Regions from separate parts of the Shewanella sp. 10B genome, predicted to be linked through region 3. Evidence: predicted binding sites of a transcription regulator. Region 3 holds the regulator's gene; each other region holds the start of a gene.
The links. Region 3 encodes LexA, which represses DNA repair genes until DNA is damaged. Its sites were predicted from a motif close to TACTGTATNNNNATACAGTA; they were not measured.

Region 1 (8,300 bases), on a different contig from region 3:
GCTGGGCGAAAGTGTGGTGTTTGGTTTCGGCTCTGGAGTAGGTTGGGCATTAGCTATCGTATTGATGGCCGGTATCCGTGAGAAGCTGAAGTATGCCGATGTGCCGAATGGCCTGCGTGGTTTAGGTATTACCTTTATTACCGCTGGTTTAATGGCCTTAGGTTTCATGTCGTTTTCTGGTGTGTCTCTGTAAGAGACACCAAACGGCTTCTTGAATTGGACCTTCTAAGGATAAGTTAATGGATATTCTTGGTATTTTTAAATCTACTCCGCTCGAGGTTTACCTCGGTGTGAGTATGTTTACTGCTATCGTCCTCGTCTTAGTGTTAGTGATTTTATTCGCTAAATCTAAGCTAGTGTCTAGCGGTGACATCACGATCGGCATCAACGACGATCCAGAAAAAGCGATTACAACCGGTGCCGGTGGCAAGCTGTTAGGCGTGCTAGCGAACAGTGGTATCTTCGTATCGAGCGCCTGTGGTGGCGGTGGTTCTTGTGGCCAATGCCGCGTAGTGGTGAAGTCTGGCGGCGGTGATATTCTGCCAACAGAATTAGATCACATTAGCAAGGGTGACGCCCGTAAAGGTTGCCGTCTGTCTTGCCAGGTGAACGTTAAGAACGACATGGAAATCGAACTTGACGAAGAAATCTTCGGTATTAAGAAGTGGGAATGTACTGTTATCTCTAACGATAACAAGGCGACCTTCATTAAAGAACTGAAGCTGCAAATTCCTGATGGTGAATCTGTTCCGTTCCGTGCGGGTGGTTACATCCAGATCGAAGCGCCTGCACACCATGTTAAATATGCTGATTTCGACGTACCAGCAAAATACCGTGGTGACTGGGAACACTTTGGCTTCTTCAAGTTAGAATCTAAAGTTGACGAAGAAACGATCCGTGCTTACTCAATGGCTAACTACCCAGAAGAGTTTGGCATTATCATGTTGAACGTGCGTATCGCAACGCCACCTCCACGTAACCTGAGCTTACCATGCGGTAAGATGTCATCTTACATTTGGAGCCTGAAGGCTGGCGATAAAGTCACGATTTCTGGTCCATTCGGTGAATTCTTCGCGAAAGATACCGATGCAGAAATGGTGTTTATCGGTGGTGGTGCGGGTATGGCCCCAATGCGTTCACACATTTTCGACCAACTGAAGCGTCTGAAGTCTAAACGTAAGATGAGCTTCTGGTACGGTGCACGTTCTAAGCGTGAAATGTTCTACGTTGAAGACTTTGACGGCTTAGCGGCTGAAAACGACAACTTCGTATGGCATGTGGCCCTGTCTGATCCTCAACCAGAGGACAACTGGGATGGTTACACAGGTTTCATCCATAACGTACTGTATGAAAACTACCTGAAAGACCATGAAGCGCCAGAAGATTGTGAGTTCTACATGTGTGGACCTCCAATGATGAACGCGGCCGTGATCGGTATGTTGAAAAATCTTGGTGTCGAAGACGAAAACATCCTGTTGGATGACTTCGGCGGCTAATGTGAATTAGCCCAAGGTGAGAAGAGTTGCAGATGTGGAGTAAAGCTCTCATCTGCAACTTTTGCATTAAAGGGCTTCCAAAAGAGTTGTTAGTCACTATGTTTAAAACCCTAGCGTTAAAAACCCCTGTGTTAAAAACCTCAGTGTTGAAGCATTCAGTGAGCTGGCTGGTCCTTGTAGGTCTAGCCTTTTTTATTTCAGCCTGTAGCAAACAGGATGAGGTTATCTCCCTCGCGGGCAGCACAATGGGCACGACCTACCACATTAAAGTGGTACCCAATGAGCAAATGCCGACGGCCCAATTACTGCAGGCCGAGATTGACTTAGCCTTAGAGCTGGTCAATAACCAGATGTCGACCTATCGACCCAATTCAGAATTGTCTCGTTTCAACCAGTTACCGCTCGAGCAGAGTGTAGAAGTCTCTCCTGATACCATCAAAGTGGTTAAAGAAGGCATGCGTTTGTATAACGTGACAGACAAAGCCTTAGATATTACCTTAGGGCCACTGGTGAACCTATGGGGATTTGGCCCCGATAAGCGCCCAACCAAAGTGCCGACTCAAGCGGATATCGATGCGGCTAAAGCCAAAACCGGTATCAGTGAGCTTTCTATCGAAGGCAACCGCTTAAGCAAACACAATGCGCATTTATATGTGGACCTGTCTTCAATCGCCAAAGGTTTTGGCGTGGATAAAGTGGCCTCGATTTTAGATAAGTACCATGCAAGCGGCTACTTAGTCGAAATTGGTGGCGAGCTGAGCATTAAGGGCACGAAAGGCGATGGCAGTTCGTGGCGCGTCGCGATAGAGAAACCGACCGACGATGGCATGGCGGTGCAGCAGGTGATTGAGCCCGGCACTATGGCGATGGCAACGTCGGGGGATTATCGTAATTATTATGAGGAAGAAGGTCAGCGTTTTACTCATATAATTGATCCACGTACCGGTTTGCCTATTAATCATAAGCTAGCATCTGTGACCGTTTTGCATAAAGAATGTATGACGGCCGATGGTTTTGCGACGGCGATGATGGTTTTAGGCACAGAAGCGTCATTGGAGCTTGCCAAGAAAGAACACTTGGCGATAATGCTAATAGAAAAGCAAGGCGAAGGATTTAAAGTCTACTACAGTGACGCCTTCAAGCCTTTCCTTAAGTAGTTGGAGTTAACATGAGCACTTTTATCGCGGCATTTGTGATTTTATTACTGTTCTTTTTGCTTATGTCGATAGGTTATCTCATCAAGCGCAAAGCCGTTGAAGGAAGCTGTGGCGGTTTAGGTGTATTAGGGATTGAAAAAGCCTGCGATTGTGATGATCCCTGCGACAAGCGTAAGCGTCGTATGGCCGCAGAAGAAGCGCGCCGTGAGAAGTTAACGAAAGACAGGATCATTTAATTATCCGCTTCAACTGAAATAGCCTCCTCTGGAGGCTATTTTTTTGCCTCGATTTTAGCACTGGCAAAATTAATCCTTGATATATGAGGAGGATAGCGGGCTAATCTAAGCGATAATGAGAATGCTTTTTATCTTTAAGTTTGTGAAAAATAAAGAAAATTTGAGTTGGGTTGAAAACTGTACTAGGCTAGAAGCTTGATTTAGATCAATCTTTCACTCATATCAAGGATAGTTACTTATGAAAGGTCATCCTAAAGTGGTGGGACAACTCAATCGGGTACTTACCTGTGAGTTAACGGCCATTAATCAATATTTTCTCCACGCCAGAATGTTCAAACATTGGGGCCTCGAGAAGCTAAATCACGTCGAATACAAGAAATCCATCCAAGATATGAAACACGCCGATAAGCTTATCGAGCGGGTATTATTTTTAGAGGGATTACCGAATCTGCAACAGCTCGAAAAACTGCGTATTGGCGAGCACACTCAAGAGATGCTCGATTGCGATTTAGCCATGGTGCAGGAACAACTCGCTCTGTTACGGGATGCCATTAGCCTCTGCGAAGCGGAGCAGGATTATGTGAGTCGCGATCTGCTCGAAGATATCCTTGAAGATGAAGAAGAGCACTTAGATTGGCTCGAATCGCAGCAGGAGCTGATTAGCTTAACTGGCATTCAAAACTATCTTCAATCGCAAATTAGTGAGTCATAGGAGCAGAATATGAAAGGTGATAAAGAAGTCATCGACGCGTTGAATCGACTCCTAACGGGAGAGTTATCGGCGATGGATCAGTATTTTGTGCATGCCCATATGTACGAAGACTGGGGCCTGAACGAACTCTATGAGCGTATTGCCCATGAGTCGGATGATGAAAAGCACCATGCGGCCAAGCTGGTACAACGTATTTTATTCCTTGAAGGCGTGCCGAATGTGGCCGCGCGGGAAGCGCTCAATATCGGCGCAAACGTCGAAGAGATGCTGCGTAACGATTTGGCCTATGAGTACAAGGTGGCCGATGATTTACGTAAGGTGATTGCCCTGTGTGAATCGAAGAAAGATTACCAAACCCGTGAGATCTTAGAAGTCTTACTCGACGATACCGAATCTGACCATATGTATTGGTTAGAAAAACAACTCGGTTTGATTGACCGTATCGGTTTAGCGAATTACCTGCAAACTAAGATGTAATAGCGCCGGTTGCGCGGCTCAAGCACAAAGGCCAGTCACTAAACGACTGGCCTTTGTTTTTTTATTTCGAGTATTTAGTCTAACACTCTGTAAAATATTGCTTATGCAATCTGATGTTCTGAGTGTCATTTAATCTTTAGTGATTCCTGTTGTTAGATTAATATCTATTCTTTACAAATACTTGTTTACGTTTTTTCTCACATTTTCATCTGTTGTTGACTGGTAAAAATTGTTACCGTGTGAAACTGTTTTTGCATGATTTTTTGTTAAGTGGTTGGTCAGCCAGACGGGAAGATGAATGAGATATATAAAACGTTCTCTAAGTTTGCAGTTAGTGGTCACTATCGTCGGTGCCCTTGCTGTACTTCTTACTTTAGTTGCCGCTTTGCTCGTGAATAAAGAAAGTAATAACACACGTAAGCAAGTGGATGCGGACATTTCGGCGCTCGTTGCCTTAAAAGCCAATGAGATTGGTGGTTATTTTGTGGCTAAGGGGCAAGTGATCCACTCGGTCTTTGCCGAGCCAGGGCTTATCAACTGGTTTGGCCAATACCATGCCCGTGGCAGTAACCTAACCAATGACCAGCAGTATCAAGATATTATTCGTTATTTCCGCTCGTTTTCCGACCGTGATACCGATGTGAAGTCAGTGTTCTTCGGCTCGGCAAATACCTTCGAATATTTCGACCTCAATGGCCGTTTCGATGGCGATCCAAACTATTACACCAATAAACGTCCTTGGTGGCAGGAGGCTATCGATCAGCGCGGCCTATTTGTGGGCGATCCTGCGGTCGATGCCAACGATGGCTCGATTTCGGCCACAGTTAAAACTCCAGTCTATGGCACCAATGGTGAGCTGATTGGGATTGGTGGTATGGATATTCTCATCGATACCATTGGTAAAACCCTGTTAGCGCCAATCAAATATCGCAATTACGGCCAAGCTTTCCTGATGACGGATGAAGGTAAGCTGGTGTATTTCCCCGGATTCTCGGATAAGTTCCCGCCGGGCTCACTTGCGAATCAAATCGATAGCCAGTTTAAGGACACCTCAGGCTTTACCGCCTTAAGACAGCAAATGCAGCGCGAAGCGCAGGGCTTTGCCGAAGTCACCTTTAACGGTGTGCCACAGCGGGTAACCTTTGTGTCTGTGGGCGGTGATTATCCTAAGCAGAAATGGCACTTAGCCTTTATGTTGCCCCATGAGGTGATTGAAGCGCCTGTGACCGAAGCCTTCTGGAATGCCTGTTTTGTTGCCTTGGGGATTATGCTCTTAGTCGGCATCACAGTATGGTTGATGTTATTGCCCTTTAGACGCCAGCTCAGCAAGTTACTCGATGCGATGGAAGACATTGCCGAAGGTGATAGCGATTTATCCCAACGCATTCTAATGGAACGGGAAGATGAGTTAGGCAAGCTGGGCGATGCCTTCAATCGCTTTGCCGAAAAGGTGCAGCAGATGCTGTTGCATACTCGCAATTTAACCCAAGAGGTTGGAACAGGGGTGATGGATGCACGCCAAGTTTGTGATTTAGCGGTATCTTCGGTGTCATCGCAGAAACAACAAATCGACTCAGTGGCCACGGCCGCCACCCAAATGGCACAGACGAGCCAAGAAATGGCGATAAGCGCTCAACGGGCGAATGATTTTGCCGAAAAGGCGCAGACTCAGGCCCATGACGGTACTCAAATTGTGTCGCGCGCGACCGAAGGCATGAAGGCATTATCGGTTCAAGTGATTGAGGCGGCCAAAGTCATCAAGGAGTTACGTAGCAGTTCTGAGCAAATTGGCGAAGTGTTAAGCGTGATCCGCAACATTGCCGACCAAACCAACTTGCTGGCGCTTAATGCGGCCATCGAGGCGGCGCGGGCGGGTGAGCAAGGTCGAGGTTTTGCCGTGGTGGCCGATGAAGTGCGAACTCTCGCGTCTCGTACCCAAGATTCTACCGCCAACATTCAAGGAATTATCCAAACCCTGCAACAGAGCGCGCTACAAGCCGAGCAGGTGATGGAGTCTGGGGTTGACCAGGCAAGAGTCGGGCAAGACTTGACCACGCAAGTGGAGCAAGCCTTAAGTGATATCGCCAGTGCGATTGTGTCGATTCAGCAGCAAACGGTGGAAATTACCGTTGCGATTGGCCAGCAGGCCGTTGTGGCTGAAGAGGTGGCACAAAACGTCGTTAGCGTGCGTGGTCTATCCGATCAGTCTTTGCTCTCAAGCCAAGATTTATCCCAAAGTTTGCAGGGGTTTGAGCAAGCGACTCACGAACTGACCCGCAACATTGGCCAATTTAAGATTTAATTCAAATAGTTGTAAATCAAGGGAGCCTTAGGGCTCCCTTTGTTTTTTGAGCACTTACAATCCAAGTGCAAACAGCACCGTCGCAAATTGATAAGTGATACTTGATTACTGTTTTTATATACAGTATTTTGAGTGTCGGAGGAATGCAAGGTGCGAAAAATCATTCATATCGATATGGATTGCTATTTTGCTGCGGTGGAAATGCGGGATTTTCCCGAATACCGCGGTAAGCCTTTGGCCGTTGGCGGCAGCCGGGTGCAGCGTGGCGTCATCAGCACTTGTAATTATGAGGCGCGAAAATTTGGTGTGCGTTCTGCCATGGCGACGGGCTACGCACTGAAATTGTGTCCCGATCTTATCCTCGTTCCCGGTCGTATGCAGGTCTACAAAGAGGTGTCGCAACAAATTCGCGCCATTTTCTGCCGATACACAGAGTTAATCGAACCGCTTTCCCTAGATGAGGCCTATTTAGATGTCAGCGATTGTAAGCTGTTTAAGGGCTCTGCCACTTTAATCGCCGAGGCAATTCGCCGGGATATTTTGGCCGAAACTGGGCTGACGGCATCGGCGGGCGTGGCACCGATTAAATTTCTCGCCAAGGTTGCCTCTGATTTAAATAAGCCCAATGGGCAATGTGTTATCCCACCCGATGAAGTCGCCGAGTTCGTTAAAAGCTTATCCCTGCGGAAAATCCCAGGTGTGGGTAAGGTGACCGCTGAGAAACTGTCTTCGCTAGGCTTAAATACCTGCGCCGATGTGCAGGCTTATCCTAAGCAAGAGTTGATTGCCCGTTTGGGTAAGTTTGGCGCCGTGTTAGTCGAGCGGGCCCATGGCATCGATGATCGTGGGATTTCGGTAAGCCGCGAGCGCAAATCCGTAGGCGTTGAGACTACACTCGCTCAGGATATTTACACGCTGGAGCAATGCCAGCAGGTGATGCCGGGATTAATCCAAGAGTTGTCCAGCCGTTTAGGGCGAAGCGCTAAGGGGAGGCAAATCCATAAGCAGGTGGTCAAACTTAAATTTAATGATTTTAAACAGACCACAATCGAGCATCGTAGTGACGAGGTGTCCGTGGTGATGTTCTATGAGCTACTGAGCCAAGCAATGGCGAGGCAAGAGGGACGTGGAATTCGGTTACTCGGGGTTTCTGTTGGCCTTGCCGAGAGTAAAGACACGCTTTCGCCGCTCATGGCCCGCGAGACTAAGCAGTTGGATTTTGTGTTTTAGTGTCAATTTAATCTGGGCGGATCTCGCTCAGCGCCAATCTAACCTAGCTAAGCTTAGCTAAGCTTAGCTAAGTTATGTAAGTTAACGCGACAATCAGCCTTACGCAGTAGGCAAATAGAAGCAACAAAAAGGCCGCATGGGTAAACCCTCTGCGGCCTTTGTTATTTAAGTCTTAGCGACTATTCACCCGTAGTGATTATTCACCTTTAGCGGGAATGCGTTCTAGCACAGCAAGGAGCAGATCCCAGTATTGACCAACTGTGGTGATATTGACCATTTCATCCGGGCCATGTGGATAACGGATGGTAGGGCCAATCGACACCATGTCCATTTCTGGATAAGGCTTTTTGAACAGACCACATTCAAGACCCGCGTGGATCACCATGATAACAGGTTCTTTATGGTAGATAGACTCGTAGGTCTCACGCACAATCGCCATTACGGGTGAGCTGTTATCAGGCTTCCAACCTGGGTAAGCGCCACTGAATTCAATTTCAGCGCCAGCGAGGTTGGTCAGTGCATTGAGCATGCCTTCAACCTGAGTGCGGCCCGAATCGATGAGCGAGCGAATTAAGCACAGAATGCTAACTTCTTCATCGTTAGTGCTGATCACGCCTACGTTGAGTGAGGTTTCAGTCACGCCCGCGACTTCATCGCTCATACGCATCACGCCATTAGGGCATACATGCA
Region 2 (8,300 bases), on a different contig from region 3:
AAAACTGCCCGTGCCGAACAAAATACTCGGCTCACCTTTGTCACACTTGGCTTTGTGGGTCTCAAGCAATTGCTGGCGCGGGGCATTACCTTGAATAAGGATTTCCTGCGTGAGTTTGCCCTCAAGCAATTCGGCCACTTTCTCCATTTGCCAATAAGATGCAAACAACACTAAGGTGGCCATTTCGCCGTCAATCAACTCTAGAATATGCTCAGCAAGCTCAGCGGTATAGGCATCGTCCGTCGGCTCGGTTTTCATCTTAGGTAAGTAGAGCGTGGCGTTATTCGGATAATCGAAGGGGGATTGCAGGGCGAGATAACGACTGCCGTCCTTTACCGATAATCCCACTTGATGGGCGAAATGGTCGAAGTTATTCAGCGCTCTCAGGGTTGCGCTGCACAGTACGACGCCAGCCGCCTTTTGCCACAGCATAGATTCGAGCATAAAACCCACTTCAATCGGCGAGGCGCTAAACAGATAATCGACCTGTTTGCCCGTGAGCAATTCAATCCAGCGGGCGAGGGGCGCGCCTTTAGTCGAATCTTCCTTTGCCATCATTTTCCAGAGCTTTTGCAGGTTTTCGAGTCGCTGCAACATAAAGCCCATTTCGGCCTGTAGCGCTTCCGCTTGGTGCTTAGGAATGTCGCCATCTTTTATCGCCTCGGCCAGCAATAACTGCATCTTGTTAAATTGTTTAAGGGCGAGATTGGAGGTGGCCGCGAGATTCTCGGCGGGGATTTTCAGTGCATCGGGCAATTTGCCGTGTTCGAACCGATAGCGGCTCTCAGGATTAGCAAACTGCTTGGTCTGGGTATCACAGAAGTGGGCGACTTGATTGAGCTGAGCGATTAAGTCTCCGATATGATCCTGCATCGCCTGCGCTGGGGCGATGATATTGTTGCTCTTTATCTGATTTTGTAACTTGGCGCTGGTCTTACCGACTTTTTCGAGCCAGTCGGCGGCGCCTCTAAGCGTTGCCTGTGCGCTAGAAAAGTCCCGGGCGACGATAGGTAAGTGGTGAGCTTCGTCAATGACATAAAATACGTCTTCGGGATCGGGCAAAATCACCCCGCCCCCCAGCTCCAAGTCGGCGAACAGCAAACTGTGGTTGGCGATCAGTACATCCCAAGTGTCCACATCCTCGCGGGCTTTGTGAAACGGGCAATTACGATGACTGGCGAGTTGCCGATGACAACTGTGTTTATCGCAGGCGATTTGTTGCCAGAGATGGTCCGGTATTGGTGTCGATAGTGTGTCGATTTCACCGTTCCAACGGCCTTCATTAAAGTCGCTTAGCAGCTCCTGCAACATGGCAATTTGGCTGTTATCGGGCTTTGTTTGCCACATGGTCATTTGGGTACTGTTATCATCGCCGATTAACATTGCAAGCTTGGACAAACAGACATAACGCTGGCGCCCTTTAACCAGACCGAAGCGAAAGTTTAGCCCTGATTGTTCGAGAAAAAACGGTAAGTCTTTGTGCAGTAACTGCTCTTGCAGTGCCACGGTTGCCGTGGCGATACAGACCTTTTTCTTACTCGCGAGCGCAAGCGGGATCGTGCCCAAGATATAAGACAATGATTTACCAATCCCCGTACCCGCTTCGACCACTATGATGCGTCTATCTTTGTCATAGTCGCCAGCTAGGGTCTTAGAGATTTCTGCCACCATAAAATTTTGCTCGCGGCGTGGCCTAAAATTAGGCAAAGCGGCGGCAATATCTTTATAGATAGCGCGGATCTGGTTTTTTACGTTGTCAGGTAACATGCGGCACTACTTTATCGAATTAATGCTGTACATAATAACAGTGATTGCATAGCCTAAGAAACTTTTCTGCCATTTTGTGGCAATTTTATTCTGTGTCCCGAGAATCAATAAACAGCGAGAGCCTTAGAGTGAAACCGCAGTTGAATCCCCCCGAGAGTCTGACGCATGACACGGCTGCGCCTGTGAGTGTACAGGGACGCGTCCTCACGCGCCATGCTATTACACACGGTGCAACGCTTGTGCTGCAGTATTATCTCGCCACCGTTTCAGGCCCTGTGCTGGTGGAGTTACCTGACTCTGAGTACATTTGTTTTTGTCATCAAAGCGATATGGCGGCATTGCAATTACAAACGCCGGGGCTGGCGCTGCGCGTTGTGCCGCTTGCCCTTAAAAGCTTTAAAAGACAAAGCGTGGCGGCAATTTATGCTCCATCGAGTAGTGTGTTTCGTCACTTGCAGCGGATAGCGACTGATGCGGGAATTCCTTTATTTGAGGCGGATATTCGTCCCGAACAGCGTTTTTTAATCGAGCGTTTTGTGGCGCTCGATGTGGCATTTTTAGGGCATTTTGTCGGCAAAGCAGGCATAGATGGACAGTTGCCTGTTTTTAGCGCTATACGCGCCAAAGCGGTTGCGCCGCAGCCTGCAATTAAACTGCGCTCAATCTCCCTCGATTTTGAATGCAGTTTTGACGGTTTACTCTATTCCGTGGCCCTTTATGGACGCGATGCGCAATCTCAGCCCTATGAAAAAGTCATTATGGTGGGCGAGGCGCAGCCAGATGCTGCAATCTATATCGAATGGGTGAACGATGAGGCAGCGCTTATCCATCGTCTCATCGCTTGGTTTACTGAGTTTGATCCCGATGTGATCATTGGTTGGTCGGTGGTGACTTTTGACTTAGCCCTGCTATATCGGCGTGCGTTGCTGCACCGGATCCCGCTGCGTATTGGTCGAGGTGGCGCGCTCCTTGAGTGGAAGGTTGAGAATAAATTTCGGCCAGAAACCTTAAGTTTGCCAGGGCGAGTGGTGCTCGATGGTATCGACTGGTTAAAGGCGGCCTTTTATCAATTTGAGCGTTTCTCCTTAGAGTTTGTCGCCCAAGCTTTACTCGGTGAAGGCAAAGCGATTCATGATGTGGAAAATCGAGCCCAAGAGATTGATGGATTATTTGCCGAAAATAAACAAGGGCTTGCTCACTATAACCTGACCGATAGTCGCTTAGTTTGGGATATCTTTGAACATACGCAATTGTGGGATTTTGCCCTCGCTCGCGCCGAGTTAACGGGGTTAGAACTGGGGCGGGTAGGCGCCTCGGTCGCCGCATTCAACCACTTGTATCTACCGCATTTACATAGGGCGGGTTTCGTCGCGCCCGCTGAGCCTGCCAGTCAAGGGATTGAAAGCCCTGGCGGTTATGTCATGGATTCTGTTCCTGGTTTTTATCAGCATATTTTAGTGTTTGACTTTAAAAGCCTTTATCCATCGATTATCCGAACTTTTTTGATTGATCCTAAGGGGTTGATTGAAGGTTTGGATAACGAGGAGGGGTCTGCATTAGATGAGCCTGAAACTGTTCCGGGTTTTTTGGGCGCGCGTTTTAATCGGCATCAACCTATTCTGCCCAAACTCATCCAAAATCTCTCAGAGCAACGTGAGAAAGCTAAGCGGGAGGCGAATGCGCCTTTATCGCAAGCGATTAAAATCATTATGAATTCGCTATATGGGGTTTTAGGCTCCCAAGGCTGTGTGTTCCACGATGCGAAACTGGCAAGCTCCATCACCATGCGCGGTCATCAAATTATGAAACAAACCCGCGCGTGGATTGAGGAGATGGGCTACCAAGTCATTTATGGGGATACGGACTCCACCTTCGTCTATTTAGGCCCAGAACCCGATCTCAGTGATATTAATGCCTTAGGTAAGCTGATTGCCGCGCGAATGAATCAGCAATGGCAAAGTAAAATTGCGCAGGAGTTTCAGCTAGAAAGTTTTCTCGAGCTGCAATTTGAGCGCCACTACGAACAGTTTTTTATGCCGACCCTGCGGGGCTCGGAGGAGGGGAGTAAAAAGCGCTATGTTGGAGCTTGGCGTAACCATAGCGGAGCGTTAGAAATCACTTTTAAGGGAATGGAGCAGGTTCGTAGCGATTGGAGCCCCTTAGCCCGCAAGGTGCAGGCTGAACTCTATGAGCGCATGTTTAACCAACGGGATATTAGTGGTTATTTGGCTGATGTTATCGGCGAACTTCAAGCGGGCAAGCGCGATGATGAGTTAGTGTTTAGTAAACGTATGCGCCGAAATTTAGACGAATACACGGCTAAGTCTTCTCCCCATGTGAAAGTCGCGCGCCAGCTTTGTGAATTAACAGGAAAGTCATCCTTTGGCAAGCGAGGGGCACAGATTGATTATGTGATTACTGTAAACGGTCCTGAACCCATTTCGCATAGATCGTCTACAATTGATTATCAGTACTACATTGATAAGCAAATAGGCCCTATTGCAGAGCCTGTTTTTTCAATAATGAAACTAAATTACACCAGCATTACGTCGAATCAGCTGTTGTTAATTTAGTGTTTCCATTGTGTGTTTTGTGTTTTGTTTGCTGGTCTTTGTAGTGTTTTAACCTGTTTTATAGAGGTTAAACACGCTGTTTTTGTGATGTTTCTCTACATAATCTTTAGGTTTCGCTTGGAGAGTGTAATGAAAATTTGCTACTCTCACCGGGAAATTGTAAGGAAATATAACAACGGAATGACGTTGATAAAACATAAACGAAAAGGTTAATCACCAAATGAACAAAACGTTAGTAGCAACTGCGCTAGCAGCACTCTTTCTCGCCCCAACAGTATCTGCAATCGAAATCTACAAAGATGATAAAAATGCGGTAGAAATAGGTGGCTTTATCGATGCGCGTGTAATCAACACTCAAGGTGAAACTGAGGTTGTTAATGGTGCTTCACGAATTAATTTTGGTTTCAGCCGTGAGTTAACCCACGGTTGGAATGCCTTTGCTAAATTGGAATGGGGTGTGAACCCTGTTGGCAGCAGCGACATTGTCTACAACAACCGCTTCGAATCTGTACAAGATGAGTTCTTCTACAACCGTTTAGGTTACGCGGGCATTAGCCATGATGAGTACGGCACTATCACTATTGGTAAGCAATGGGGTGCTTGGTATGACGTGGTTTACAACACCAACTACGGTTTTGTATGGGATGGTAACGCGGCAGGTGTTTACACTTTTAACAAAGACGACGGTGCAGTAAACGGCGTCGGTCGTGGTGACAAAGTTGTTCAATACCGTAACAGCATTGGTGATGTGAGTTTTGCGGTTCAGGCGCAATTGAAAAACAGCAGCTTCTACACCTGTGATATTGAAAACATCACAGAAGAAGCCTGTGAAGTGGAATGGAACGCAGGTAAGAAAGAAGCACAACAAGTCACTTATGATTACACCTATGGCGGCTCTGTAACTTACAAAGCGACAGATAAGCTAAGCTTGATGGCGGGTATTAACCGCGGTGAATTTGATATTGCTTATGGCAATGGCGATCAAAAAACCGCTGTTGATCTGATCTACGGCGTGGGCGCAACTTGGGGCGACTTCGATAAAGATGGCTTATATGTTGCTGCCAACGTTCACAAAGAAGAAAACCATGATACCGATAACATTGGCCGCTTGATTAAAGATGCCTATGGTGTTGAAACTTTAGTTTCTTACAAGTTTGATAACGGTTTACGTCCATTTGTGTCTTACAACATTCTGGATGCAGGTAAAGACTATGTTATTCAACCCAACTTTAACGCCGATCCTAACGATGTGTTCAAACGTCAGTTTGTAGTCGTAGGTTTACACTTTGTTTGGGATCCAAACACGGTTCTGTATGTTGAAGCACGTAAAGATTACAGCGACTTTACCAGCTCAGATCAAGCGCAAGAAGCAAGAATGTCATTGTCAGAAGACGACGGCATCGCCATTGGTATCCGCTATACGCTTTAAGCCTCAACTGTTTATCTAGAAACTAGATAACTAAAAGTTAACAAAAAACGCCAGTCAGCAATGACTGGCGTTTTTGTTTTTACCGACGCTTCCTCAGTTCTCTTATGATTACCTTGTCTTCATTTTGTTTTATTTGTTTATTTTATGTTGATTAAAGGTTTTATATGTGATTTTATTGTTTTTGCTGAGTGCTCCGTAGTTTTTCGAGGTACTCCTGTTTGAAACTGCTTATTAAATAAGCGGATTATAATAAAGACATAATATGTCCAGGGAGATAGACAATGCATAAGAATAACTTTTTAGCCAAGTCTGTGCGTTTCGCATTGATTGGTGGCGTAGCTGCAACTGCGCTAAACGTGCCATTAGTGATGGCTGCTGATGAAGTCGGCGCTGATAAAGTAGAACGTATTGAGGTAACAGGTTCTCGTCTTAAAAGAACTGACTTAGAAACTGCAACTCCAGTAACCACTGTCACATCAGAACAAATTGCAAGTCTTGGTGTTCAGGATATTGGTGAATTTTTACAATCGACATCTGTTATGTCTGGCTCACCAATTGCGACAACTACTAACAACGGTGGTAATGGTGATGCATATGTTGAATTAAGGGGCCTAGGAGCATCTCGTACGTTGGTGCTTATTAATGGTCGCCGTCCAGTTTCATCAGATATGCAAGGTATTCCTGCATCAATGATTGAGCGTGTTGAAATTCTGAAAGATGGTGCCTCAGCTACTTATGGTGCAGATGCTGTTGCTGGTGTAGTTAACATTATTACTAAGCGTGATTTTGATGGCGTAGAGTTTAATGCTCAGACCAAGCAGAACTTTGATGTAAGTGCTGGTGAACAAACAAGCTTCAGTTTATTAGCTGGTAAGAAATTCGATTCTGGTCATTTCGTTGTAAACCTCGATTATGTTAAGCAGGATGAAGTTTATCAAGGTGATGTAACTGATATCGACTTTTTCCAACATCCATGGAATATAGATGATCCAGAAAGTTTTGCTCAAAACGGCTTAATTCCACCAGGAAGAGATGGTGCGAACGCTTTTGATGCTGGTAGTTCGATAATCCCTTGCGGTAACTTTTTCCTCTTTAGCCAATCAGGTTCATTTACAAATGGTACCTGTCGCGATAATGGTGATGTGGGTTCAGGCGTTGCTACATTAAGTGATATGAGGAAGTATTCTGGTGCAACAGATACTTATAACTATAATCCAGTAAACTACTTACAAACACCGTACGAAAAGATAAACTTTTACGTTGATGGTAGTGTAGAGCTAAATGATTCAGTAACTGTTTATTCTGAAACTCGCATAAACAAACGTAATTCTCGCCAAGAATTAGCGGCAGTTCCATTTAACACGGGTACAGATCCAGGTTACACTGTTATTAACCCGACGACAGGTATTGCTTCAAATGGTGTATCTAAAGACAACTATTACAACCCATTCGGTGAAGATGTAAGACAAGCTCGTCGTCGTATGATTGAAGGTGGTCGTTCATTTGAGCAGGATGTGCTTCGTGCTCAGCAAGTTATAGGTACTGAGATTGCTCTAAACGACACTTGGTCTTTAGATGTAAACTATAACTATGGTATTGAACAAATCCAAAGCACTGACTTTGGTCAATTGTATGGTCCTAACTTAGCTAAGGCACTTGGCCCATCTTTTGAGGATGCAAATGGAAACATCGTCTGCGGTACAGCTGATAACCCAATTGCTGACTGCGTTTCTCTAAACTTATTCGGTGGTGCTGGTAGTATTACTCAGGAGATGTTAGATTACATTACCTCTCCTTTAGTCGATACTTCTAAATACACTCTCGATACATTTACGGCATTCTTAGGTGGTGACATTTTTGATTTGCCAGCTGGCTCTGTAAGTGGTGGCTTTGGTTATGAATATCGCTCTGAGAAATTAGTTTCTCAAGTGGATTCAGGAAAGTACATGGGCCAAGTGTCTGGTAACAAAGGTCAGGGGACTTCTGGTTCTTTCTATGTGAACTCGCTTTTTGCTGAATTCCGTGTGCCATTGCTAGAAGGTTTACCAGGTGTTGAACGTTTAGAAATGCCTGTAGGTATTCGTTATGATAACTTCAATACCTTCGGTGGTGCGACAACTTACCAAGCTGGTTTAGAGTGGGCTATTTTCGATGGTCTGCTTGCCCGTAGTACATATGGTACAGTATTCCGTGCTCCTACGATTAGTAACCTCTATTCACCTGGTGGTGATTCCTTTAATGCAGGTACAGATCCTTGCCGTATAAACAACTGGTCAAATCTCACTGCGGATGCTCAAGCGCGTTGTATGGCCGATGGAGTTCCTGCTGGCGGCTTAAATAACGATGACCAACAGCAACTGGCTAAAGTTGGTGGTAACCCTGAGTTAGAACCTGAAGAAGGTGATACTTTCACTGTTGGGGTTGCCTATTCTCCTGACTTTATTGAAGGTTTAGGCCTTACTTTAGATTATTGGGCTGTAGATATTGATAACGTTATTACAGCAATCGATCCAATTGATTCTCTGGATGCT
Region 3 (8,300 bases):
TATGGTGACGATCACGTTGATGGCGCCCATGATCGAACTTATCCCCATGATATGAATCGAGAATACAAATAATGCAGTGCTGTCAGGACTATAAGTGGTCGAGAGTGGTGCGTAGAAGGTCCAACCGAAGTTAGGGCCGCCGCCTTCCATAAACAGTGAGCTCAGTAAAATAGTAAAGGCGAAGGGCAGGATCCAGAAACTCCAGTTGTTCATCCGAGGAAGCGCCATATCGGGCGCGCCAATCATCATAGGGATCAGCCAGTTAGCCAGCCCTGTAAAGGCTGGCATCACGGCGCCGAATACCATGATTAACCCATGTACTGTGGTCATTTGGTTGAAGAAGTTAGGTTCAACGAGTTGTAATCCGGGCTGAAAGAGTTCGGCGCGGATCACCATGGCCATTGCACCACCGGTTAAAAACATTATGAAACTAAACCATAGGTACAGGGTGCCAATGTCCTTGTGGTTGGTGGTGAGTAACCAGCGCATGATGCCTTTAGGTGCACCGTGATGGTGTTCATCATGGGCGGCAATTTGATCTTGAGTCAGTGTGCTCATCTTAATCCCCTACTGTCCATGGCGAGCAATATCAGCGGGTTGCACTGTATCGCCAGTATTATTGCCCCACGCATTGCGCTCATAAGTAATGATGGCGGCAAGCTGTTGTGGCGTGAGTTGTGTGCCAAATGCCTGCATCGCCGTGCCCGGTTTTCCGTGCATCACAATGTCGATGTGATTGGCGACTGGACCCGTTGCAATAGCGCTGCCAGCAAGGGCGGGGAAGGCTGGGGGCATACCTGCACCTGTTAGCTGGTGGCAGGCGGCGCAAATCGTGGCATAGGTTTTTTCCCCTTCGGCCATCAGTTCAGCATGGCTAAGCGTGGGAAGACTCGCGGGGTCGACACTGGCGGCGGGTTCTGTCGCCGCTTTTGGTGCATCGGTGGTTGCGGGGGGCGGAGTCGTTGCTACTGGTTCGCTATTGGTGCCACCGGATTTATGGGCATCAACGTCTTTGGCTTGCACCGCATCCCCCGTGTTATTGCCCCACGCATTACGCTCATAGGTAATCACGGCGGCAATCTCTTGGGTCGTTAATTGTTTGCCAAAGGCTTGCATGGCCGTACCCGCTTTACCATTGAGCACGATTTCAAGATGGCCGCTCAGTGGTCCGGTCGCAATGGGGCTGCCTTTGAGGTGCGGGAATACTCCTTGTAGACCTTCACCGTTAGGTTGGTGACAGGCCGCGCAGTGACCGAGGTAAACTTGCTCACCCTGAGCCATCAACTCTTCTTTAGTCAGTGTTTGCGATAACGCGGCTTGTGCGGCTTGCGCTGCGGCATTGGCGGCTTGTTTTTGTTCTTCAACCCAAGCATCGAACTCGGCTTCGGGCAATGCCTGCACCACTATCGGCATAAAACCATGGTCTTTACCGCAAAGCTCGGCACATTGGCCACGGTAAATGCCGGGTTTATCGATACGGGTCCACGCCTCGTTGATAAAACCTGGGTTAGCGTCTTTTTTAACGGCAAAGGCGGGCATCCACCATGAGTGGATAACATCCTCTGAGGTCATCAAGAAACGGATTTTGCGATTGATGGGTAATACTAGGGGTTTGTCGACCTCGAGTAAGTAGTGCTCCCCCTTGGCTTCACTACCTTCGATTTGAGGTCTTGGTGTTGCGAGAATGCTGTAAAAATCAATATCTTGATCGAAGTAGCTATAGTGCCATTTCCATTGAGAGCCTGTGACTTTTACCGTGAGATCGGCATTGCTGGGATCTTCCATGGCAATCAAAGTTTTCGTGGCGGGAATCGCCATTAAGATCAGAATGACAAAAGGAATAATCGTCCACGCGATTTCGACTTTTGTACTCTCATGGAAGTGAGACGCGACCGCACCCTTGGATTTTCTGTGGTTGATCATGGCATAAATCATCACGCCAAAAACCACTAAGCCTATCGCGCAGCAGATATACAGAATCGTCATGTGTAAGTGATAAACCTTGCCACTGATTTCTGTTACGCCGGGGGTCATGTTGAACCGCATGTCCGCTGCGGCCAACGGTGGGGCGAATAGCACCACGAGTAAACAATACAACCATTGCTTCACAAGACTTCTCCTCTGCCAATTGCGAATAGCAACTACAAAGAAGAGCAACACAGTAAGTCTCAACTCTATGCAAACTCTTCAGTTCCCAAAAAAGCTTCTCTGACTTCAACGTGCGTTGGCGGCTTACTTTTGATTAAGTATTGTTACTGCTGGTATTAGCCACACTGGCACATACTGCTGAATAAACCCATTATTCTCGATTTTTGTGGGCAAGAGATATTCGATAAATCGTCGATATTTTTTGCCTAAACGGGCGATATATTATGCTCGTCTGAATCAAACATACTTGCTGTTTAAAAATTGATCAAGATCACTTCTTTTTCTAATTGTCTGAAAAATTGCCAAAAAAAAGCCCCACATTCACAGGTGAGGCGGCTTTCAAGGCTAAATACGCAGTGCAAAAATTTTAATGAACAGAGCTAAAAAAACTACCTTGGGCAAAGTGAGCGGGCTGCTTGAGTGTCGCGTCCGCAGTCGAGTGATTTACAACACCTTCGAGCACTATTCCCATGGCGCGGGCGCTCTTGGCCACAATTTGCAAACGACGATTGTCACGGGCATCGAGTGAGTGGATCCAAGTAATTACTGCGCTTGAAGTGCCACTGGTTAAGGCTTTTTCCATAGCCCACAGGGTTTCGACTTCATCTTTAGCATGGACTAAGAGGACGCGATCCATACGCACGCCAGCGGTGGCCAGTAACTGCTTGTAGCCAATACTCGGTGGGTTGATGAGCACGACCCAGCGACCTTGTTGGCTCAGTTGTGCTAACTGCTTGCTAAGCTGTATCAGTTCCTGGCGCCCTTGGCTCTGGGTGGGCATAGTGATGATAGGCGTATGCTGCCAGTCAGTATCGGTTTCGCGTACCGCATCGAGCCATAAACCGGGGTGACGCGGGGCATTACCTAATAGTTTGTTCATAGCCAATCTCCATTGCGGATCACCCCTACGGCGAGCCCTTCTATTGTTAGACTTTGGAAACTTAAATCGACTTTAATTGGGGAGTAATCTTCATTCTCTGCATGTAGATAAACTAGATTCCCTTTCTTTTCAAAGCGTTTAACTGTTACATCATCGTCAACGCGAGCAACAACTACTTGGCCATTGCGCGCTTGCTGTACTTTATGAACGGCGAGCAGATCCCCCTCGAGGATACCGATGTTCTTCATACTGTCGCCTCTGACACGCAGTAAGAAATCGGCGGCTGGGTGGAACATGCTAGGGTCGACTTGGTAGTACTGTTCGACATGCTCTTGGGCGAGGATAGGTTCGCCCGCAGCCACTTGGCCAATCAGTGGTAAGCCTGATTCGCTGTTATCTTCTTCCTCAACTGGGAGGCGGATCCCGCGGGAAGTGCCTGGCATGATCTCGATGCAGCCTTTTTTCGCCAATGCCTTAAGGTGTTCCTCGGCGGCATTTGCACTTTTAAAACCCAAACGGGTGGCGATTTCGGCCCGGGTGGGTGGCATGCCAGTCTCGGCAATATTACGTTTAATCAGCTCTAAAATTTCAGCTTGGCGTGGCGTCAACGGTCTCATGTTCTTTCCTGTTTTTCTATACAGTTACTGTTAGTATATACAGTATTATTCGTAGTGCAAGTATTAACCACTTTTTAACGCGATTGGAGAGTATTAGCGAATGTTCCCTAGAATCTGGTATTCTATGGGGCTAATGAACGTACTTACATTGCATAAGAATAATGCCTAAACAAGACTCTCTTTGGTTGAAATCATTACGCTGGATCCAAAAACACTTAGTGCACACTATTGTTGTGCCGCAGGATCCCTTTGCCGATCTGAATCTGGACGCGTCCAGACCGCTTGCTTATGTAATGAAAACAGAATCCCTGAGTGATATTGCTGCGTTAAGCGAGATCACCACTAAGCTGGGTTTGCCAAGCCCCTACGAGCCGCTCGTGGTAAATGGCGTTGTCGCGCCCCGCGTCGTTTGCCTCGAAGGCCGTAAGCCTTTGTTTGGCGAGCGTGCCAGTAATGAACCATTCCTCGAATGTTTTATGCGTTTGTTGGCTGTCCATAAGGAAAAGCCTGAGTTAGATATTCAGCTGGTGCCTGTGAGTCTGTATTGGGGCCGAACTCCGGGTAAAGAAGACGACACCATGAAGGCGGCTGTGCTTGAGCGCGAGAATCCAACGTGGTTACGTAAGTGCTTGATGATCTTATTTTTGGGTCGTCATAACTTTGTGCAGTTTTCTAATGCGGTATCGCTGCGTTACATGGCCGACGAACACGGCACCGATATGGGGATTGCCCATAAACTGGCGCGGGTGGCTAGAGTACATTTCCGCCGCCAACGCAAAGTGATGACAGGGCCTGTGCTGCCTAATCGTCAGGCGATGTTCCACTCCCTGTTGAAATCCGAATCCTTACGCAAGGCGATTCAGGAAGAAGCGGCGAGTAAGAAGATTTCCGAAACCCAAGCTCGTGAAACAGCAATTGAATATCTTGATGAAATTGCAGCGAATTATTCCGATAGCCTAGTGCGTATTGCCGAGCGTTTCTTAACTTGGTTATGGAACAAGCTCTACAGCGGTATCAATATCAAAGGTGCCGAGCAAATCCGCCAGCTGCACCATGATGGTCACGAGATTGTGTATGTACCTTGCCATCGCAGCCATATGGATTACCTACTGTTATCTTACATTCTGTATTACCAAGGCATGGTGCCACCGCATATTGCGGCGGGGATTAACCTAAACTTCTGGCCAGCTGGGCCGTTGTTCCGCCGTGGCGGGGCTTTCTTTATTCGCCGTAGTTTTAACGGTAATAAACTTTATACGGCCGTGTTCCGTGAATACCTCGATCAGTTGTTCGCTAAGGGATATTCGGTTGAGTATTTCTCTGAGGGTGGCCGTTCTCGCACCGGTCGTCTATTGGCGCCGAAAACGGGCATGATCGCCATGACGATCAACAGTGTGCTGCGTGGTATCGAACGCCCAGTCACCTTAGTGCCTGTGTATTTAGGCTACGATCACGTGATGGAAGTGGCGACTTATCACAAAGAGCTGAGTGGTAAGAAAAAACAGAAAGAATCTGTATGGCAAGTCTTTGGTGCTATTCGTAAATTAGGTAATTTTGGCCAAGGTTATGTCAACTTTGGCGAGCCGATTACACTGCAAAACTTCTTGAATGAAACGGCGCCAAACTGGCGCACTGAAGTGGCCGACGATCCCGAACAAAAACCGACTTGGTTAACCCCTGCGGTGAACGTGTTAGCGAATCGTGTGATGACCCGCATTAACGATGCTGCTGCCGCCAGTTCAATTACCTTAACCAGCTTAGTGCTGCTGGCGTCGGAGCAAAATGCCCTAGAGCGTTGCTTGCTCGAGCGTCAGTTAGATTTGTACTTAACTCTGCTTAAGCGTGTGCCTTACACTTCGTTTACGTCGGTGGCCGAAGGTGATGGCAAGCACTTGGTGCAACAAGGATTAGAGCTGAATAAGTTCTCCATCCACGCCGATCCTCTGGGTGAGATTGTATCTATTGACGCGAATCAAGCGATTTCAATGACTTATTATCGTAACAATATCATCCACTTGTTTATCATTCCGTCGTTGATTGCCAGCTGTTTAACCAACAATAAGCAGATTTCAAGAGCCCATATCCTAGGGATTGTGAGTGACTTCTATCCGCTTCTGAAGGCGGAGTTATTCATGGGTATCAAGGACCTCCCAAGTTATGTGAATCAAGTGCTGGATCTGTTTATTGAGCAGGGTCTAGTGCAGGAAAGCGATACGCTGTCGGTGGTGACCGAGCACACTAGCCAAATGTTGTTGCTGGCCGGAAGCGTTAGCGAGACTTTGCAACGCTATGCGATTATTTTCAATCTGCTGGCCCACAGACCTAAGATGGAGCGTTCGGAGCTGGAGTCTGAAAGCCATCTGCTTGCCCAACGTTTAGGGGCGCTGCATGGAATTACTGCACCAGAATTCTACGACAAGAAACTCTATAACACCTTGAGTGTTAAGCTTAAAGAGTTGGGTTATTTCTCCGAGAAGGAAGATAAATCCGACGTTGAGCGTATTCGCGATCAAGCTAATAGCTTACTTCGAGCCTCAGTGAGACAAACCATAGTAGCGAGCGTGACTGCGGAGCATATCGTTTAATGGCTAACCATATGAATGCGGTGAAGAATAAGCCGGTGGGCAAGTCTTTGCTCGGTGGTGCCATGATTATTGCCGGCACCACAGTCGGGGCGGGGATGTTTTCTTTGCCCGTTGTGGGCGCTGGCATGTGGTTTGGCTACTCGGTACTGATGTTACTCGGTATTTGGTTCTGCATGTTGATGTCGGGACTGTTACTGCTCGAAACCAACCTGCATTTTGAGCCGGGAGCGAGTTTCGATACCCTGACCAAGGAAACCCTAGGCCAGTTCTGGCGGATCGTGAATGGGGTATCGATTGCCTTCGTGCTCTACATCTTAACCTATGCCTACATCAGTGGCGGCGGCTCGATTGTTAACCATAGCCTACAGGGTATGGGGATTGAGTTACCCCAGAGTGTTGCCGGATTAGTGTTTGCGGTCGTGCTGGCTTGTATCGTGTTGATCAGCACCAAGGCGGTGGATCGTATTACGACCATAATGCTTGGCGGGATGATCATCACTTTCTTTCTCGCGATTGGTAACTTACTGATCGAAATCGATGTGACTAAGCTGCTCGAACCGGATGGTAATCAAAGCTTTATGCCTTATCTGTGGGCGGCCTTGCCCTTTGGTCTGGCAAGTTTTGGCTATCATGGCAACGTGCCGAGTCTGGTGAAGTACTACGGCAAAGATTCATCGACCATCATCAAAGCGATTTTCGTCGGTACTTTCATCGCGCTGATCATTTATGCCTGTTGGTTGGTGGCCACTATGGGCAACATTCCTCGCAGCCAGTTTAGTGAGATTATTGCCCAGGGTGGCAATATGGGCGTGTTAGTCGGCGCCTTGTCGAAAGTAATGGAAAGCAGCTGGTTAAACAGCATGTTAACCCTGTTTGCTAACTTAGCTGTGGCGTCTTCTTTCCTCGGTGTGACCTTAGGTTTATTCGATTATTTGGCCGATTTATTCGGGTTCGACGATACGCGTTCGGGGCGGATGAAAACGGCGGTAGTCACCTTTGTACCGCCGACCATTTTAGGTTTGTTATTCCCCGATGGCTTTTTGATCGCCATAGGTTTCGCTGCCTTAGCGGCAACCGTGTGGGCCGTCATCGTGCCTGCACTGATGGCCTATAAATCGAGACAGCAGTTCCCAAACCATCAAGGTTTTAGAGTCTTTGGTGGCACACCCTTAATTATCCTTGTGGTGTTATATGGCGTGGTGACTGGGGCTTGTCATCTACTCGCGATGGCGAATCTATTGCCGCAGTTCTCCTAAGTATTTCTCGTACGAATCAAGCCCTCAAATTGAGGGCTTTTTCTTTATATTCATCTTTTTATCGCCAAAACTGGACAGTTGCCTAAACTCCAGCTTAACTCGAACACATTATCTGTTTGATTGGAGTCTGCAATGAGGATTACTCAGTACGCGCAGGGACAGGCCTGTTGGGTCGAACTGGCGAGCCATGACTGGCAGGGTGCACAGGCGTTTTACCACGCGCTGTTTGGTTGGAATGCGGTGGAAATGGCGATTCCTAATGGCCATTTCTCGTTGTTCAACCTCGACGGTGATGACTTAGGTGCCATGTATCAAATCCCTGAGTCGGAACCACAGAGCCCTAGCCATTGGCGGATTTATTTTGCGGTTAAGGATATCGAAGCCACGGTTGCCGCCATCCTTGCTGCGGGTGGGCACTTACATATGGGACCGCATGTGGTGGGTGATGCGGGCGTGATGGCGCAGGTGAGTGATCCCGAAGGCGCGCGCTTTGCCCTGTGGCAGGCGAAAAACCACCCTGGCTCACGTCGCCAAGGGGAAGAAAATACCCTGTGTTGGGTGGAGCTGGCCTGCCGCGAACCTAGCGCCGAAGCACGTTTTTACACTCAAGTGTTTCCTTGGACCACGCTCCCCAGTCATGTACCTGGCATCGATTACACCGAGTGGCAAATTAACGGTCAGTCTATGGGGGGCATGATGAAAATGATGCCGGAATGGGGCGAGATCCCCGCCCATTGGATGCCTTATTTTGTAGTTGCGGATTGTGATGCCTTTGCCGCTAAGGCGCAGGGGCTAGGCGCACAGATATGCGTGC

Region 1: dinB (DNA polymerase IV) is a predicted target of LexA. The motif match lies at 6,487-6,506, and genes of this name have one in related genera.
Region 2: dinG (ATP-dependent DNA helicase DinG) is a predicted target of LexA. The motif match lies at 1,791-1,810, and genes of this name have one in related genera.

Annotation. Positions count from the first base shown of each region.
Region 1 is NZ_JAMDJO010000002.1:363,901-372,200, reverse strand. It holds gene nqrE (NADH:ubiquinone reductase (Na(+)-transporting) subunit E) at 1-193, shown strand, start outside; gene nqrF (NADH:ubiquinone reductase (Na(+)-transporting) subunit F) at 240-1,496, shown strand; gene M0415_RS09125 (FAD:protein FMN transferase) at 1,595-2,653, shown strand; gene nqrM ((Na+)-NQR maturation NqrM) at 2,665-2,889, shown strand; gene bfr (bacterioferritin) at 3,128-3,601, shown strand; gene bfr (bacterioferritin) at 3,611-4,078, shown strand; gene M0415_RS09105 (methyl-accepting chemotaxis protein) at 4,377-6,380, shown strand; gene dinB (DNA polymerase IV) at 6,531-7,610, shown strand; gene M0415_RS09095 (aminoacyl-histidine dipeptidase) at 7,807-8,300, opposite strand, start outside.
Region 2 is NZ_JAMDJO010000001.1:627,168-635,467, forward strand. It holds gene dinG (ATP-dependent DNA helicase DinG) at 1-1,767, opposite strand, end outside; gene M0415_RS02615 (DNA polymerase II) at 1,908-4,340, shown strand; gene M0415_RS02620 (porin) at 4,561-5,769, shown strand; gene M0415_RS02625 (TonB-dependent receptor domain-containing protein) at 6,051-8,300, shown strand, end outside.
Region 3 is NZ_JAMDJO010000004.1:89,753-98,052, reverse strand. It holds gene ctaD (cytochrome c oxidase subunit I) at 1-558, opposite strand, end outside; gene coxB (cytochrome c oxidase subunit II) at 568-2,109, opposite strand; gene M0415_RS15555 (cell division inhibitor SulA) at 2,516-3,028, opposite strand; gene lexA (transcriptional repressor LexA) at 3,025-3,645, opposite strand; gene plsB (glycerol-3-phosphate 1-O-acyltransferase PlsB) at 3,807-6,230, shown strand; gene mtr (tryptophan permease) at 6,230-7,486, shown strand; gene M0415_RS15535 (VOC family protein) at 7,619-8,300, shown strand, end outside.